Regions from separate parts of the Streptomyces sp. NPDC056628 genome, predicted to be linked through region 3. Evidence: riboswitches for the same ligand, from Rfam matches in the RefSeq annotation. Region 3 holds a riboswitch; each other region holds the start of a gene.
What was found. Region 3 has a riboswitch for thiamine pyrophosphate ahead of ACFRAC_RS22255 (thiamine ABC transporter substrate binding subunit). Riboswitches for the same ligand answer to the same signal wherever they lie in the genome.
Positions count from the first base shown of each region.

Region 1: another riboswitch for thiamine pyrophosphate. It lies ahead of thiC (phosphomethylpyrimidine synthase ThiC); the one in region 3 lies ahead of ACFRAC_RS22255 (thiamine ABC transporter substrate binding subunit).
Region 2: another riboswitch for thiamine pyrophosphate. It lies ahead of thiO (glycine oxidase ThiO); the one in region 3 lies ahead of ACFRAC_RS22255 (thiamine ABC transporter substrate binding subunit).

Region 1 covers NZ_JBHTWG010000004.1:105,408-110,968, forward strand. The annotation lists gene ACFRAC_RS08070 (metallophosphoesterase) at 1-399, shown strand, start outside; gene ACFRAC_RS08075 (hypothetical protein) at 591-1,460, shown strand; gene thiC (phosphomethylpyrimidine synthase ThiC) at 1,734-3,536, opposite strand; TPP riboswitch at 3,529-3,718, opposite strand; gene ACFRAC_RS08085 (YibE/F family protein) at 3,790-5,292, shown strand; gene ACFRAC_RS08090 (SsgA family sporulation/cell division regulator) at 5,366-5,561, opposite strand, start outside.
Region 2 covers NZ_JBHTWG010000008.1:191,779-197,339, reverse strand. The annotation lists gene ACFRAC_RS14085 (thiazole synthase) at 1-763, opposite strand, end outside; gene thiS (sulfur carrier protein ThiS) at 767-967, opposite strand; gene thiO (glycine oxidase ThiO) at 964-2,124, opposite strand; TPP riboswitch at 2,122-2,233, opposite strand; gene ACFRAC_RS14070 (hypothetical protein) at 2,286-2,633, shown strand; gene ACFRAC_RS14065 (NAD(P)/FAD-dependent oxidoreductase) at 2,695-3,879, shown strand; gene ACFRAC_RS14060 (Rv2175c family DNA-binding protein) at 3,956-4,321, shown strand; gene thiE (thiamine phosphate synthase) at 4,538-5,185, shown strand; gene metF (methylenetetrahydrofolate reductase [NAD(P)H]) at 5,365-5,561, shown strand, end outside.
Region 3 covers NZ_JBHTWG010000018.1:125,525-131,085, reverse strand. The annotation lists gene ACFRAC_RS22275 (hypothetical protein) at 1-272, opposite strand, end outside; gene ACFRAC_RS22270 (GntR family transcriptional regulator) at 351-1,109, shown strand; gene ACFRAC_RS22265 (hypothetical protein) at 1,482-1,766, shown strand; gene rlmN (23S rRNA (adenine(2503)-C(2))-methyltransferase RlmN) at 1,892-2,998, shown strand; TPP riboswitch at 3,023-3,128, shown strand; gene ACFRAC_RS22255 (thiamine ABC transporter substrate binding subunit) at 3,206-4,300, shown strand; gene ACFRAC_RS22250 (ABC transporter permease) at 4,276-5,561, shown strand, end outside.

The sequences.
Region 1 (5,561 bases), on a different contig from region 3:
GGGCATCTGCTGGTGCACTCCGACACCACCGCCTATCTCGACTACGGCCGGTCCATCGAGGAGGTCAACGACACCGTCCGCGAGACGCTGACCCGCAACGACGCCGACGAGGTCTGGGACCTGTTCCGCAAGTTCACCAAGCGCTTCTCCTTCCGTGACGAGGGCGGCGCGCAGGCCGTGCGCTCCCTGCTCGATACGTACGGCGGCACCCGCATCGTTCACGGCCACAGCCCGATTCCGTATCTGCTCGGCGAGGTCGGCTCCGAGGACGGCGAGGACAACTCCGGGCCGCTGGTCGAGGGCCCGCACGTCTACGCGGACGGGCTCGCGATCGCGATGGACGGCGGCGTGACCATGGCCGGAAAGCTGTTGGTCCAGCAACTTCCCCTGCAGATCTGACCGTTCTCCGGTGCGCGTCCCCCGGTCGCGGGGGGCGCAAAGAGGCGCGGGCCGGGGCCCAATTTTGGCAAACCCCCTGTCACCGTGTGCCGTCGCCGCTCTACCATCGCCTTATCCGTAGCAGGCTCCCCTCCGTTTCTGCCCGACGGCTCGTTGGCATGCGAGCCCCAAGCCCTACGGAGCATCGGGGGATGCACATGAACAGCGTTCCGCAGCACCTGCTCAGCGAGGACCGCCAGGAGTACGAGCGGACCCTCGACGAGGCGCTGCGCTCCGCCCCACACCGCCCGGAACTGGCCGCTGTCGGACAGCGGCTCAACCCCGAACAACTGCGCACCATGGCGCTGAACGCCACCGCGCTCATCACGGCGGCCGCGGCGACCGAGTACCAGCACTACGTGAAGGTCCGTGAGGAACTGCGCCAGCCGGCGCCGTCCAGCCCGTCGTCGTCCCGTGAGACCGGCTCCAGCGAGCCGGGCGGGGGCGCGATGGGACTCGCCACCAGCGTGGGAGAGGTCGCCGAGACCGCGGGACCCGGCCTCGTCGCCGTCCTCGCGGTCCTGGCACCCGTCCTCGCCGGCACCGCCGCGGCGATATTCCTGCTCGTCGGATACATCCTGAAGATGTTCAATCCCGAGCAGGCCTTCGCCCAGACCATGCTCACCACGGGATGGGTGTTCGGTGCCATCGCTGCGGCGGCCATCCTGGTCGCCGCCGTCGGGCTCCTGCTGACCGCCCTGCGCAACCGGCCCGCCCTCGACGGCGCGCCCTACGGCGCGCTGAGCGAGGAAGTGATCCTGGCCAGGGAGGCCTGGCGGGAGGCCCTGCTGGAACGCGGCATCCTGCCCTTCCTGCGGGAAGCGCTGGCCGACCCCGGCACGGCCGCCGCCCTGCACCCCACCTCACCGTCGACTCCGGCGGGCCGGATGCCGAACCTCGGCTACGGCCGCCCCGGGTTCAGCAGCCCGGACGACGGCCCCGCCGGGGGCCACCGTCCGCGCTTCTCGAGCCCGGACTACACCAGCCCGGACTTCGGAGGCCCGGAACACCAGCCGGAGTGACCCCCGGCCTGCGCCCCGCCGCACGAGGCCCTCACAGGCACCTCCTGCGACGACCCCGAGGCAGACTTTTCGGGGGAGGCGCAAGCCGAGCAGCCCTACAGCGTGCGGTTCCAGGGAGAGTTCCTCGTGCATCCCCCGACGGGACGCGGCACGAAGGTCCGGGGCGCTCCTTCCCGACGCATCCATGTGCCGGGCCAGTCGCTCGTTACTCACACGGGCCTGGACGACCCGCGACTCATGAAGCAGCCGCAGGTCGCCCCCTGAAGGTACCGATCAGTCCGCCAGCGGCAGGTACACCCTGTTGCCCGCCGCCGCGAACTCCTTGGACTTCTGAGCCATGCCCTCCTCGATCTCCTCCTGCGAGCCGCCGTGCCTGCGGCGGATGTCCTGGGAGATCTTCATGGAGCAGAACTTCGGCCCGCACATGGAGCAGAAGTGGGCCGTCTTGGCGGGCTCGGCCGGCAGGGTCTCGTCGTGGAACTCGCGGGCCGTGTCCGGGTCGAGCGCCAGGTTGAACTGGTCCTCCCAGCGGAACTCGAAGCGGGCGTCGGACAGCGCGTCGTCCCACTCCTGCGCCCCGGGGTGGCCCTTGGCGAGGTCCGCGGCATGCGCGGCGATCTTGTAGGTGATGACGCCGGTCTTGACGTCGTCACGGTTGGGCAGGCCCAGGTGCTCCTTGGGCGTCACGTAGCAGAGCATGGCGGTGCCCCACCAGGCGATCATCGCGGCACCGATGCCGGACGTGATGTGGTCGTACGCCGGCGCGACGTCCGTGGTCAGCGGGCCGAGCGTATAGAACGGAGCTTCATCGCAGATCTCCTGCTGAAGGTCGATGTTCTCCTTGATCTTGTGCATCGGGACGTGTCCCGGGCCTTCGATCATGGTCTGTACGTTGAAACGCTTGGCGATGGTGTTGAGTTCCCCGAGCGTCCGCAACTCCGCGAACTGCGCCTCGTCGTTGGCGTCCGCGATCGACCCCGGCCTGAGGCCGTCGCCCAGCGAGTAGGTGACGTCGTAGGCGGCGAGGATCTCGCAGAGCTGCTCGAAGTTCTCGTACAGGAAGCTCTCCTTGTGGTGCGCCAGGCACCACGCGGCCATGATCGAGCCGCCGCGGGAGACGATGCCCGTCTTGCGGTTCGCCGTGAGCGGCACGTACGGCAGGCGCACGCCCGCGTGGACGGTCATGTAGTCCACGCCCTGCTCGGCCTGCTCGATGACCGTGTCCTTGTAGATCTCCCAGGTCAGTTCCTCAGCCTTGCCGTCGACCTTCTCCAGCGCCTGGTAGAGCGGCACCGTGCCGATGGGGACGGGGGAGTTGCGCAGCACCCACTCGCGCGTGGTGTGGATGTTGCGGCCGGTGGAGAGGTCCATGACCGTGTCGGCGCCCCAGCGGGTCGCCCAGGTCATCTTCTCGACCTCCTCCTCGATGGAGGAGGTCACGGCGGAGTTGCCGATGTTGGCGTTGACCTTCACCAGGAACCGCTTGCCGATGATCATCGGCTCGATCTCCGGGTGGTTGACGTTGGCGGGCAGGACCGCCCGCCCCGCGGCGATCTCCGCACGGACCACCTCGGGGTCGACGTTCTCCCGGATCGCCACGAACTCCATCTCGGGGGTGATCTCCCCGCGGCGGGCGTACGCGAGCTGGGTGACCGCCTGTCCGTCGCGGCCGCGCCGGGGCTGACGCGGCCGTCCCGGGAACACCGCGTCGAGGTTGCGCAGACCCCCTCGCGGCGCTGTGTGCTTGATGCCGTCGTCCTCGGGCCGGACGGGCCGGCCCGCGTACTCCTCGGTGTCCCCGCGGGTGACGATCCAGTTCTCCCGCAGCGGGGGCAGCCCGCGGCGGACGTCGGTCTCGGCGGCTGGATCGGTGTACGGGCCCGACGTGTCGTACAGCGGGACCGACTGCCCGTTGGTGAGGTGCACCTGGCGGACCGGCACCCGCAGATCGGGGCGTGAGCCCTCGGTGTACGCCTTGTGCCAGCCGATGGACTTCCCGGCCTCTGCGGAGACTTCGCCCTGCAGGGGCGATTCGTCCTGGTTCGAGGCAGGCGTGCGCGCGTCCTTGATGGTCATGAGACCTACTCCCTACGCCGGCATTACCCGGTAACAGGTTCGGCGGTCGACGCAGCGGTATCCGTCTGCCGACGTTTCATGTGGAACGTCACTCGTGACGAGTGATGTTTCATGTGAAACATCGCTGGGACGGAGGTCAGCGCCCTCTCAGCCCGGTGCTCCGAGCTCCCGCGTGTACAAAGGTGGTTCCACGCTAGCGCCAGTTCGGGCGCGCTGAACAGAGGGCCCTCTCCGTTCTTGCGATGATCGATCGGTGACCACGATGCATGAACCTCCGTACCCGCCGCGCGAACCGCGCCGCGGCCAAGGCCCGGGAAACGGCCCCGCGCGGCACAACGACCGTGACGAGCGGCGGGGTTCGGGAGCGCCCGGGGACGGGCCCGACAGCGGGCACGAACACGGGCATGGATCCGGGCACGGGCACTCCCACAGCCATTCCCACGGTCCGGCCGCTCCTGTCTCCCGGCATCTGCGCAAGGTCATCGCGGCCGTCCTGATCCCGTTCGCCGCGGCCGTGGTGGTCGGCCTCGCGGTGCTCTGGCCGGGCGGTGCCCCGGCGCACGAGCGCACCGGGGTCGGCTTCGACCGGCAGACCCAGCAGGCCACGGTCACGAAGGTGGTCGAGCTGAGCTGCAAGGAGGTGGGCGCCGGCGGAGCCCCGCCGCCCGCGGACACCGCCGCCGCGGAAGGCTCCTCCACCGGCGAGGGCTTCTCCGCGGCGCGGGAGGAGAGCGGTACCTGCAAGAAGGCGACGATCCGCGTCGACACGGGGAAGGACAAGGGCCGTACGTTCACGGAGATCGTCCAGCCCGACCAGTCACGGCAGTTGAGCGAAGGTCAGGAGGTCGTGGTCGCCTACGAGCCCTCTGCCCCCAAGGACCTCCAGTACGCCGTCGCCGACGTCAACCGGCGCGTCCCGCTCTCGGCGCTCGCCGGGATCTTCGCCGTCGCCGTCGTGCTCGTCGGGCGGCTGCGGGGCGTCATGGCCCTGGTATCACTGGCGATCAGCTTCCTGCTGCTCAACTTCTTCATCCTGCCGGCGATCCTTCAGGGCTCGAACCCGCTGGTCGTCGCGGTGGTGGGGGCGAGCGCCATCATGCTGATCGCGCTCTACCTGTGTCACGGCCCGTCGGCACGTACGTCGGTCGCGGTCCTCGGCACGCTCACCTCGCTTCTGCTGATCGGGCTCCTGGGCTCGGTGTTCATCGACTGGGCAGCGCTCACCGGCAACACCGACGACAGCACAGGCCTCATCCACGGCCTGTACCCGTCGATCGACATGAGCGGTCTGCTGCTGGCCGGGATCATCATCGGCTCGCTCGGTGTGCTCGACGACGTGACGGTCACCCAGACGTCCGCGGTCTGGGAGCTGCACGAGGCCAATCCGACGATGGGCTGGCGCGGGCTGTACCGGGCGGGCATCCGCATCGGGCGCGACCACATCGCGTCGGTCGTCAACACGCTCGTCCTCGCCTACGCGGGCGCCGCGCTGCCCCTGCTGCTGCTCTTCTCCATCGCCCAGAGCGGCGTCGGCACGGTCGCCAACAGCGAGCTGGTGGCGGAGGAGATCGTGCGGACGCTGGTGGGCTCCATCGGCCTCGTCGCCTCCGTGCCGGTGACGACGGCCCTGGCGGCCCTGGTGGTGTCGGCCGACCGGCCCGAGCCCGGCACGGCGCCCGTGGGGGCCCGTCCGGCCGTGGCGGGCCCCGCACCGGCCACGGGGCGGGGTGGGCGGGGGCGGCGGCGCAAGCGGTGAGGCAGGGCCTCTGAGCCGCCCCCGACCTCCGCTGAAGCGTTACGCCACTCCCGCCCCCGGCCGTCGTGACGCCTCAGCCCGCGCTCTGCTCCTCCGCGAGGATGCGGTCCAGGGCCTCGTCGAGATACGCGTCGAAGCCGGCGAGCGCCCCCTCCTGCCCGAGCGGCACCAGCTTGTCGGTGCGGTCCAGGAACGCCACGAGCGGTGCGACGGAGGAGCGGAACAGCGCCTGGTCCGGGCCGACCTGGAGCCGGATCAGCACGTCGCCC
Region 2 (5,561 bases), on a different contig from region 3:
CCAGGCCGTCCACCGGGGAGGACGCCTCGGCGAAGTGCCGCCGGGGGATCCGGCCCGCCCGGCGGGCCAGCCGGCCCGCCTCCACCGCGTGCCGCATCGCGTCGGCCATCAGCACCGGCTCCTGGGCCCGCGTCACCGCCGAGGCGAGCATCACGCCCGCGCAGCCCAGCTCCATCGCGAGCGCCGCGTCCGAGGCCGTCCCGGCTCCCGCGTCCAGGATCACCGGCACGCGCGCGTGCTCCACGATCAGCGCGAAGTTGTGCGGATTGCGGATGCCGAGCCCGGAGCCGATGGGGGAGCCCAGCGGCATGATCGCCGCGCACCCGGCGTCCTCCAGCCTGCGCGCCAGCACCGGGTCGTCGTTGGTGTACGGCAGCACCGTGAACCCGTCGTCCACCAGCGTCTCCGCCGCGTCCAGCAGCTCGATCGGGTCCGGCAGCAGGGTCCGCTCGTCGGCGATGACCTCCAGCTTGACCAGGTCCGTGCCGAGCGCCTCGCGGGCGAGGCGTGCCGTCAGCACCGCCTCGCCCGCGGTGAAGCACCCCGCGGTGTTCGGCAGCACCCGGATGCCGAGCCGGTCGAGCACGGAGAGGACCGAGCCGTGCACCGAGGGGTCCACCCGCCGCATCGCGACGGTCGTCAGCTCCGTCCCGGACGCCACAAGTGCCCGCTCCAGCACGTCCAGGCTGGGCGCCCCGCCCGTGCCCATGATCAGCCGGGAGGTGAGGGACAGGTCCCCGATGACGAGGGGGTCGTCGGCCATGGGTCAGCCTCCTTGCACGGCGGTCAGGACTTCGACGCGGTCCCCCTCGCGCAGCGGCGTCGACGGCCACTGCGCGCGCGGGACGACGGTCTCGTTGAGGGCGGCGGCCACCCCGGAGGGGGCCGCCGTGAGCAGCCGGACGGCGGCGTCGAGCGCCGTGCCGGGGGCGACCCGCCGCCGCTGCCCGTTGAGCGAGATGTTCATGCCGGCTGCTCCTGGGGGGCGGCTGCGAACCGCAACGGCGTGAAGTCACGCGCAACGTCCGGCAGTTCACCGGTGGTCAGGACATGCGCCAGGACGTCCCCGGTGACCGGCGCGAGCAGCACGCCGTTGCGGTGGTGCCCGGTGGCGAGCAGCAGCCCGTCCAGGGCGGTCGGGCCGAGCAGCGGCGCGTTGTCGGGGGAGGCGGGGCGCAGGCCCGCCCGGGTCTCGGCCAGCGGCAGCTCGGTGAGGCCGGGCACCAGCTCGTGGGCGTCGCGCAGCAGCTCGTACACGCCGCCGGCGGTCACCGTGGTGTCCCAGCCCAGCTCCTCGCTCGTCGCCCCGACGACCAGCTCCCCGCTCTCGCGCGGCACCAGGTACACCTGGCTGCCCCGCACCATCGCCCGCACCGTCCGGTTCAGGAACGGCGCGAGGCCCCGCGGCACGGTCAGCCGCAGCACCTGCCCCTTCACGGGCCGCACGGGCGGCCGTACGTCGTCCGGGACGCCCGCGAGCCGGCCGCTCCGACTGCCGGCGGCGAGGACCACCCGGTCCGCGCGCAGCGCCGTGCCCTCCGTGGTGGTGACCCCCGTCGCCCGGTCCGCCGTGACGTCCAGGCGCTCGGCCCAGGCCCGGTGGAAGGTCACACCGGCCCGCTCGCACGCCTCCAGCAGCGCCCCGGTGAGCAGCCGGGGGTCGACCTGGTGGTCGCCGTCCACCCGCAGCCCACCGCGCACACCGGGCGCGAGCATCGGCTCCAGGCGCCGGCACTCCCGGCCGGTCAGCCACTCGGAGTCCAGCCCCGAACGGGTCTGCAGGGCGTGCAGCTCCCGCAGGTGGGCGCGGTCGTCCGCGTCGAGGGCCACGGCCAGCGTGCCGCACCGGCGGTAGCCGAGGGTGTGTCCGGTGAGGTCGGCGAGCTCGGCCGCGAAGTCCGGGTAGCGGCGGGCCGAGTCGAGGTTCAGGCCGAGCAGGCTCTGTTCGCCGTAGTGGAGTTCGGTGACCGCGGCCAGCATCCCGGCCGCCACCTGGGCGGCCCCGCCGCCCGGCTCCGGGTCCACCACGGCCGTGGCGAACCCGCGCTGCGCGGCCCGCCACGCCGTGACCAGGCCGATGATCCCGCCCCCGACGACGAGGACGTCTGACGTACGTGAGGACATGGGCGTCCAGCCCCTCCCTTCGCCGGCATGACCCGGATCAGGTTCGTACGGTCGGAGGCCGCCAGCCTCCCTCTCAGCCCGGTGCGTCCGGGCTCCCGCGAGTGCTCTACGGTGGCCACCCTAGCCCGCAGTCCCAGGTATCGGTAAGGGAGCCTCCCCGCATGGCCCGCTCGCTCGACGGTCTCCTCCTCGCCCCCGTCGCCGACCAGGCGCCGGGGCAGGTGGGGACGCGCACCCGGTTCACGTACCACGAGCAGGACGGCGTGGTCTGGGCCGAGTACGGCGGCGGCGACGTCGTGCGCGGGCACCTCGTCGGCACCCGGGACGGCGACCGGCTGGACTTCCGGTATGTGCAGCTCAAGCGGGACGGCACGACCTCCTCGGGCCACTGCGTGTCCACGGTGGGCGAACTCCCCGACGGGCGCGTGCGGCTGACGGAGACCTGGGAGTGGGAGTCGCAGCCGGGCAGCGGCACCAGTGTGGTCGAGCAGGTCCCGCGTCCTGACTGACGGCACGTCACGTGTCTATGGTGATCAGGTGAGCGAGCCAACCACCCAGTCGCAGCGGTCCGTGGTCGTCGCCGGCGCCGGCATGGCCGGTGTACAGACGGCGGTCGCCCTGCGGGAGAAGGGCTTCTCGGGGACGATCACCCTGATCGGCGCCGAGCCCCACCAGCCGTACGACCGCCCGCCCCTGTCCAAGGCCGTGCTGCTCGGCACCGCCGAGGGCTCCGCCTTCGACGTCGACTTCGAGGCGCTCGGCGTCGAACTGCGGCTCGGCTGCGAGGTGCTGGGCGTCCGCACCGCCGACCGCGTCCTGGACACCGAGACCGGGCCCGTCCCCTACGACGCGCTGGTGCTCGCCACCGGCGCCGAACCTCTGCGGCTGCCCGGCACCGAGGGCGTCCCCGGCGTGCACCTGCTGCGCACCCTGGACGACGCCGAGCGGCTGCGCCCGGTGCTCGCCCGGCAGCACGACGTCGTGGTCGTCGGCGCGGGCTGGATCGGAGCCGAGTTCACCACCGCCGCCCGGGAGGCGGGCTGCGCGGTGACCGTCGTGGAGGCCGCCGAGCGGCCGCTCGCGGGCGCCCTGCCCGCCGAGGTGGCCGAGCCGATGGCCGCCTGGTACGCGGACAGCGGGGCCGTGCTGCGCACCGGCACGCGCGTGGAGCGCGTCGAGCAGGGCGCCGTCGTCCTGGGCGACGGCACGCGCGTGCCCGCCGGCGCCGTCGTCGTCGGCATCGGGGCCCGGCCCGCCACCGCCTGGCTCACCGGCTCGGACATCGCGCTCGGCGCGCAGGGCGAGGTGCTGGCCGACGACCGGCTGCGCACCTCCGCCCCGGACGTGTACGCGGTGGGCGACTGCGCCTCCTTCCCGTCCGGGCGCTACGGCGAGCGGCTGCTGGTCCACCACTGGGACAACGCCCTCCAGGGGCCCCGCACGGTCGCCGCCGACATCCTCGGCGAGACCACCGCGCGCTACGACCCCGTGCCCTACTTCTGGTCCGAGCAGTTCGGCCGGTTCGTGCAGTACGCCGGACACCACCCGGGCGCCGACACGCTGCTGTGGCGCGGCGACCCGGCCGGCCCCGCCTGGTCGGTGTGCTGGCTGCGCGAGGGGCGGCTGGCCGCCCTCCTGGCGGTGGGCCGCCCCCGGGACCTCGCCCAGGGACGGCGGCTGATCGAGGCGGGGGCGCCGATGGACGCCTCGCTGCTGACGGACCCCGCGCGGCCCCTGAAGGCGGCGTTGGCGTGACGCACGGGCAGGCGGCCGCGCCCGGCCGGACCGGCCTGACTTCCGACTGTCGGTGCCAGATGGCAGGCTTGTTCCCGTGACCGAGATTGACGCAAAGATCGATGCTCTCGTCCCCGCCTGGCTCACCGTCCCCGACATCGCCGAGATGCTCGGCGTCGAGGTGACCCGCGTCCGGCAGCTGGTCAAGGAGGGCCAGCTCATCGCCGTACGCCGGGGTGAGAACCGCGCGCTGCACGTCCCCGCCGCCTTCATCGACGGGGACAAGGTCGTCAAGGGCCTGTCCGGGACCCTGACGCTCCTGCGGGACGACGGCTTCACGGACGAAGAGATGCTGGAGTGGCTCTTCACTCCCGACCCCTCCCTGCCCGGCACGCCCGCGCAGGCCCTCAGCGAGAACCGCGGCACGGAGGTGAAGCGCCGCGCCCAGGCGCTCGCCGTCTGACCGACCCGCACAAGCCCCCTTCGGCCGGTCCCGGGTCGCGTACGACACGCGGCCCGGGGCGCCGGCCGGCAGGCGTACGCCCCGGGCGCCGCATCCGTATCCCGCGCCCCGCGGTGCACCCGTGCCCGCCGCCGGACCCCGGCGACGGCTCCCGGTACCGTGCCAGCGTCCGGCACCCGCCCGGCACCCGGCACCACCGATCCCAGGGGGCTCCGCATGTCCGACACCGCCCGTGCGCAACTCGCCGACGCCCGGCTGTACCTGTGCACCGACGCCCGCAGGCGCCAGGGCGACCTCGTGGAGTTCCTGGACGCCGTGCTCGCCGGTGGCGTCGACATCGTGCAGCTGCGCGACAAGGGCATGGAGGCCGCCGAGGAGCTGGAGCACCTGCGGGTCCTGGCCGAGGCGTGCGCCCGGCACGGCAAGCTCCTCGCGGTCAACGACCGGGCCGACGTGGCCCATGCCGCCGGCTCCGACGTCCTGCACCTGGGCCAGGGCGACCTGCCCGTCCCGGCCGCCCGGGCGATCCTCGGCCCCGACGTCCTGATAGGCCGCTCCACGCACACCGAGGCGGAGGCCACCGCGGCGGCCGTCCAGGAGGGCGTCGACTACTTCTGCACCGGCCCCTGCTGGCCCACCCCGACCAAGCCCGGCCGGCCCGCCCCCGGTCTCGGCCTGGTCCGCCACACCGCCGCCCTCGGCACCGAGCGTCCCTGGTTCGCCATCGGCGGCATCGACCTCGGCAACCTCGACCGGGTGCTGGAGGCCGGAGCCCGCCGGGTCGTCGTCGTACGGGCCCTCACGGAGGCGGACGACCCCGGCGCGGCCGCGGCCGAGCTCGCCGGGCGACTGCGCCAGGACTGAACCGGCTCGTCTCATTTTCCGTACCGCGGCGTCTCGGATGGTGGGCGTTCGAGGATCTTGGGGGCCGTGCGGGGCGCTTTCGGCCCCGATCTGTCCAAGGGATGGACAGGGACGCGACAAATCGGGCAAATGTCCAGTGTCCGGTTGGGGGACCGGGTGCCCCTGGTTAACCTGCGAGTATGGCCCTCGGCACCGCATCCATCAGGTCGGACCACGCTCGTACCGTGCGCGAGATGCTCGCGACCGGCAAGACGACGTATTCCTTCGAGTTCTACGCCCCCAAGACCCCGAAGGGCGAGCGGAACCTGTGGAACGCGCTGCGCAGGGTCGAGGCCGTCCGGCCCGACTTCGTCTCGGTGACCTACGGCGCCGGGGG
Region 3 (5,561 bases):
TGATGGCCCGGTCCCCCGACATCGCCCGTCGTGGGGACCGCTTTGCGTACGACCGCCCAGAGGGTGCGGCCGTTCATGCTGGTGGCGAGGAGGCCGAAGTGGTCGGCTTCCGCCACCACGTCCAGGACCTCCCGCCACGACTCGGCGGAGAGCGCGTCCGGCACTTCCGCCTCCACCGACGTGTGCCGGGGGTGTTCCTCCACTCGTGTGAGCAGCCCGAGGGCGGACAGCCGGGCGGCAAGGGCCGCCGCGCTAACTCCCGAAGCGGGCACAGGGCAGCCTCCGTCACCAGCGATCACTTTGAGTGAAGTTAGTTAACTAGATTAGAGCTAGTGGACTAGATTTTCCATATGTCTGAGCAGCCGCCCTATCTCCGCATCGCCGACGAACTCCGGCGACGGATCGCGGAGCACGTGTGGGAGCCGGGAGACCGCCTGCCCTCCCGCGCCCAGATCGGCGAGGAGTGCGGTGTGGGCGAGAACGTGGTCCGCCGAGCTCAGGAGTTGCTGATCTCCCAGGGTGTGTTGGAGGGTCGTGCGGGATCGGGCACATACGTCGCCGAGCTGCGGCAGCGCGTGCGGGTGGTCCGTTCCTCGGCGCGCGAGCAGCCCAATGGCTCGCCCTTCCGCGCGGACATGAAGGCCGTCGGCAGGCAAGGGGACTGGGAGAGCAGGACCGACGCCAAGGTGTCGGCGCCGGCGGAGATCGCGGCACGGTTGGGTATCGCCGAGGGCGAGCTGTGCGTCCGCACGACGTACGAGTTCCTGGCGGACGGCAGGCCCGTGCAACTGTCGACGAGTTGGGAGCCGTACGACCTCACGGCCGGCACACTCGTCGTCCTCCCCGAGGGAGGGCCGTACGCCGGGGCGGGCGTCGTGAACCGCATGGCCGCGATCGGTATCACCGTCGGCCACGCCGTAGAGCAGCCGGAGCCGCGGCAGGCAACCGCCGAGGAGGCGTCGCTCCTGGGCATCCAGAAGGCCGGTCTCGTCACGCACATCCGGCGGACGTACTACAGCGACGAGGGGCGGCCCGTGGAGACGGCGGACATCGTGGTGCCCGCCGCTCACTGCGAGATCGTCTACGAGATCCCGATCAACCGTCCGTAGCGGCCTGCGGGACCCGGGCGAGCAGGTCTGTGGGTGCCGCGCCTACCTTCGGCGTCGGATGTACCAACCAGCCACCAGCACGATGAGGATGGCAACCACGAAGGCCCACACGGTCGTTCCGCCGTGGTACGAGCGGTAGGCAGTCAGAGCAAGCATGTTCAGGCGGATACCCCGGGCGTGCGGCTTCAGCCGACGCGCGTCGTCCGCCCCTCTGCCGAATGCGTGTCGAAGGCGCCGCGCGTCCGCGATCGTCAGCCGAAGAGCACGAGGTCAGGGGGCAATGCCGATGATCTCGCCAGGCGCCTTCTAAGCACTGGTCCCAAGGGTCATGATCTACCGATGGATGAGTACGCGTGGCCTACGGGTCCTGAGGTGCCAGCCGCGGACTTGGTGCGGAAGAGCTGGGAGACAACCGTCGCGGCCCTGCCCATAGAGGCCCGGGTCACCGGAGAGGTCATCGGGCGCCGGCCCTTCGGCGTCTTCATACGTATAGACGGCGTGCCGCACGCCGTAGCGCTGGCGGAGATCACGGCCATGCCGCAGGGGATGGACCTCCCGGCCCTGGGCACCTTCGTCAGTGGGGCGGTCTACTGGCACACCGCACATAACCACCAGGTCAAGGTCCGGCTCGACGAGTGGCAGGCGGCCGACGAGTGATCGCTGCTGGGCCGTCCCTGGGCCGTGCGAGGTTGGCCGATGATGACAGACGGCACCCGTGGGTGACCGCCCCCACCCCGCTCCGGCCTGGGCATCCAGAGTTGATCTGCCACACTGGAAGAGTTATGCCTGCACCCGGAGAACTCACATTCGTCGCCCCGCGCGGAGCCAAGAAGCCGCCGCGGCATCTTGCCGATCTCACGCCCGGTGAGCGCAAGGACGCCGTCGCCGCGATCGGCGAGAAGCCGTTTCGTGCCAAGCAGCTCTCGCAGCACTACTTCGCGCGGTACGCGCACGATCCGGAGCAGTGGACCGACATCCCCGCCGGGTCCCGCGCCAAGCTGCGGGAGGAGCTGCTGCCCGAGCTGATGACCGTCGTGCGGCATCTGTCGACCGACCAGGGGACCACGCGTAAGACGCTGTGGCGGCTGTTCGACGGGACCCTCGTCGAGTCCGTGCTCATGCGGTACCCGGATCGGGTCACCATGTGCATCAGTTCGCAGGCCGGGTGTGGGATGAATTGTCCCTTCTGTGCCACCGGGCAAGCGGGGCTCGACCGGAATCTGTCCACCGCTGAGATCGTCCATCAGATCGTTGACGGGATGCGGGCGCTCAGGGACGGGGAAGTGCCCGGGGGGCCCGCTCGGCTGTCCAACATCGTCTTCATGGGGATGGGCGAGCCGCTCGCCAACTACAACCGGGTCGTCGGCGCCATCCGGCGGCTCACCGATCCGGAGCCGGACGGGATGGGGCTCTCGCAGCGGGGGATCACCGTCTCCACCGTCGGGCTCGTGCCCGCCATCCACCGGCTCGCCGATGAAGGGCTCAAGAGCCGGCTCGCCATCTCGCTGCACGCCCCCGACGACGAGCTGCGCGACACCCTCGTCCCCGTGAACACACGGTGGAAGGTGCGCGAGGTGCTGGACGCCGGGTTCGAGTACGTCGCGAAGACCGGCCGCCGGCTGTCCATCGAGTACGCGCTCATCCGGGACATCAACGACCAGGCCTGGCGCGGTGACCGGCTCGGGCGGCTGCTCAAGGGCAAGCCCGTGCATGTCAACCTCATTCCGCTGAACCCGACGCCGGGCTCGAAGTGGACCGCCTCGCGGCCCGAGGACGAGAAGGCGTTCGTGGAGGCCATCGCCGCCCACGGTGTACCGGTGACGGTCCGGGACACCCGTGGTCAGGAGATCGACGGGGCGTGTGGTCAGCTCGCCGCCACCGAGCGGTAGTCTGACCGGCGTCCACACATCTGCATATTCCGACAGGGGAGCGCCACAGCGCTGAGAGTGCGGCACCGGCCGCAGACCCTCCGAACCTGGCCCAGGTCATTCTGGGTAGGGAGATCGGTCATCACTCGAGCTGTTGCGCCCTGCCCGAGCCCCCCGGGGGCCACGGGCAGGGCCGCGTCTCTTCCTGGTCACCCCAGGAGGAATTCAGTGAGCATCACCAAGAAGGCCACGGCCCTCGGCGTCGGGCTCGGTCTTGTCGCCCTGCCGGTGCTGACCGCCTGCGGCTCGTCCGACGACGGTGCCGGCGGCAGCGGCGGCGGTTCGCGGACCGTCACCCTGGTCAGCCACAACTCGTGGGCCGTGTCCAAGGACGTCCTCGCCGGCTTCGAGAAGCAGTCCGGCTACAAGGTCCGGGTCCTCGAGGACGGCGACGCGGGGCAGGCCGTCAACAAGGCCATCCTCACCAAGGACAACCCGCAGGGCGACGTCTTCTTCGGCGTGGACAACACCCTGCTGTCCCGGGCCCTCGACAACGGCCTGTTCCAGTCGTACGAGGCCAAGGGCTCCGACCGGGTCCTGCCCGAGTTCCGGGTCGACCAGGGCAAGCACCGGGTCACCCCCGTCGACACCGGCGACATCTGCGTCAACTACGACAAGGCGTACTTCAGCGAGCGCAAGCTGGACCCGCCCACCTCGTTCGGCGACCTGGCCAAGCCCGCGTACAAGAACCTCCTCGTCACCGAGAACGCCTCCACCTCGTCGCCCGGCCTCGGGTTCCTCCTCGGCACCGCCGCCAAGTACGGCGACGACGGCTGGCCGGACTACTGGAAGAAGCTGAAGGCCAACGGCGTCAAGGTCGTCGACGGCTGGGAGCAGGCCTACAACGAGGAGTTCTCCGGTTCGGCCGGCGGGAAGAAGGCGAAGGGCGACCGGCCCCTCGTCGTGTCGTACGCCTCCTCGCCGCCCGCCGAGGTGATCTACGCCGACCCCCGGCCCTCGACCGCGCCGACGGGTGTCGTGGACGACACCTGCTTCCGGCAGGTCGAGTACGCCGGTCTGCTCAGTAACGCGGGCAACCCCACGGGCGGCAAGGCGCTGATCGACTTCCTGCTGACCAAGACGTTCCAGGAGGACATGCCGCTGAACATGTTCGTGTACCCGGTGCGGAAGGACGCCCAGGTGCCGAAGGAGTTCACGGAGTACGGGCCGCCGGCGAAGAACCCCGAGACCATGGACCCGGCGAAGATCGCCGCCCACCGTGACGACTGGGTCAAGTCGTGGACCTCGCTCGTCCTGAGGTAACGGCACGCCGCACGCGGGGCGCGGCGACGAGGCTCGGTCTCGTGGCCGTGCCCGTCGCGTTCTTCGCGGTCTTCTTCGCCTACCCGGTCGCCGCGATCGTCGCGCGCGGCCTGAACGTCGACGGGGCGTGGCGGTTCGGTCGGCTGTGGGACGTGCTCGGGCAGTCCGACATCCGGCACGTGCTGTGGTTCACCACCTGGCAGGCCCTCGCCTCCACCGCGCTCACCCTGCTGATCGCGCTGCCCGGCGCCTATGTCTTCGCCCGTTTCGACTTCCCCGGCAAACAGGTCCTGCGGGCCGTGGTGACCGTGCCGTTCGTGCTGCCGACGGTCGTCGTCGGCACGGCGTTCCTCGCGCTCGTGGGCCGCGGCGGGCTGCTGGACGAGCTGTGGGGCGTACGGCTGGACACCACCGTGTGGGCCATCCTGCTCGCGCACGTCTTCTTCAACTACGCCGTCGTCGTAAGGACGGTGGGCGGCCTCTGGGCCCAGCTGGACCCCCGGCAGGAGGAGGCCGCGCGGATGCTCGGGGCGTCCCGGTGGACCGCCTGGCGGACCGTCACCCTGCCGGCGCTCGGGCCCGCCGTGGCCGCCGCCGCGCTCATGGTCTTCCTGTTCACCTTCACCTCCTTCGGTGTGGTCCAGATCCTCGGCGGTCCGGCCTTCTCCACTCTGGAGGTCGAGATCTACCGGCAGACCTCCGAGATCTTCGACCTGTCCACGGCCGCCGTGCTGACGATCGTGCAGTTCCTGGCGGTCGGCACGATCCTCGCCGTGCACGCCTGGACCGTACGGCGGCGGGAGAGCACCCTGCGTCTGGTCGACGCGTCCGTGACGGCGCGGCGACCGCACGGTGCCGGGCAGTGGGCGCTGCTCGCCGGTGTCCTGGCCGTCGTCGCCGTCCTGCTGGTGCTGCCGCTGGCCGTCCTGGTGCGGCGCTCGCTGGACGCGCCCGGCTTCGGTTACTACCGGGCGCTCACCGAGGCCGACGGCGGGGTCTTCCTCGTGGCGCCGATCGAGGCGATCGGCAACTCGCTCCAGTACGCCGTCGTCGCGACCCTCATCGCCGTGCTGGTCGGCGGACTGGCGGCGGCCGCACTGACCCGGCGGGACGCGGGCCGGTTCGTCCGGGGCTTCGACGCGCTGCTGATGCTGCCGCTCGGGGTGTCCGCGGTGACCGTCGGGTTCGGGTTCCTGATCTCCCTGGACGAGCCGCCGCTCGACCTGAGAAGCAGCTGGATCCTGGTGCCGCTCGCGCAGGC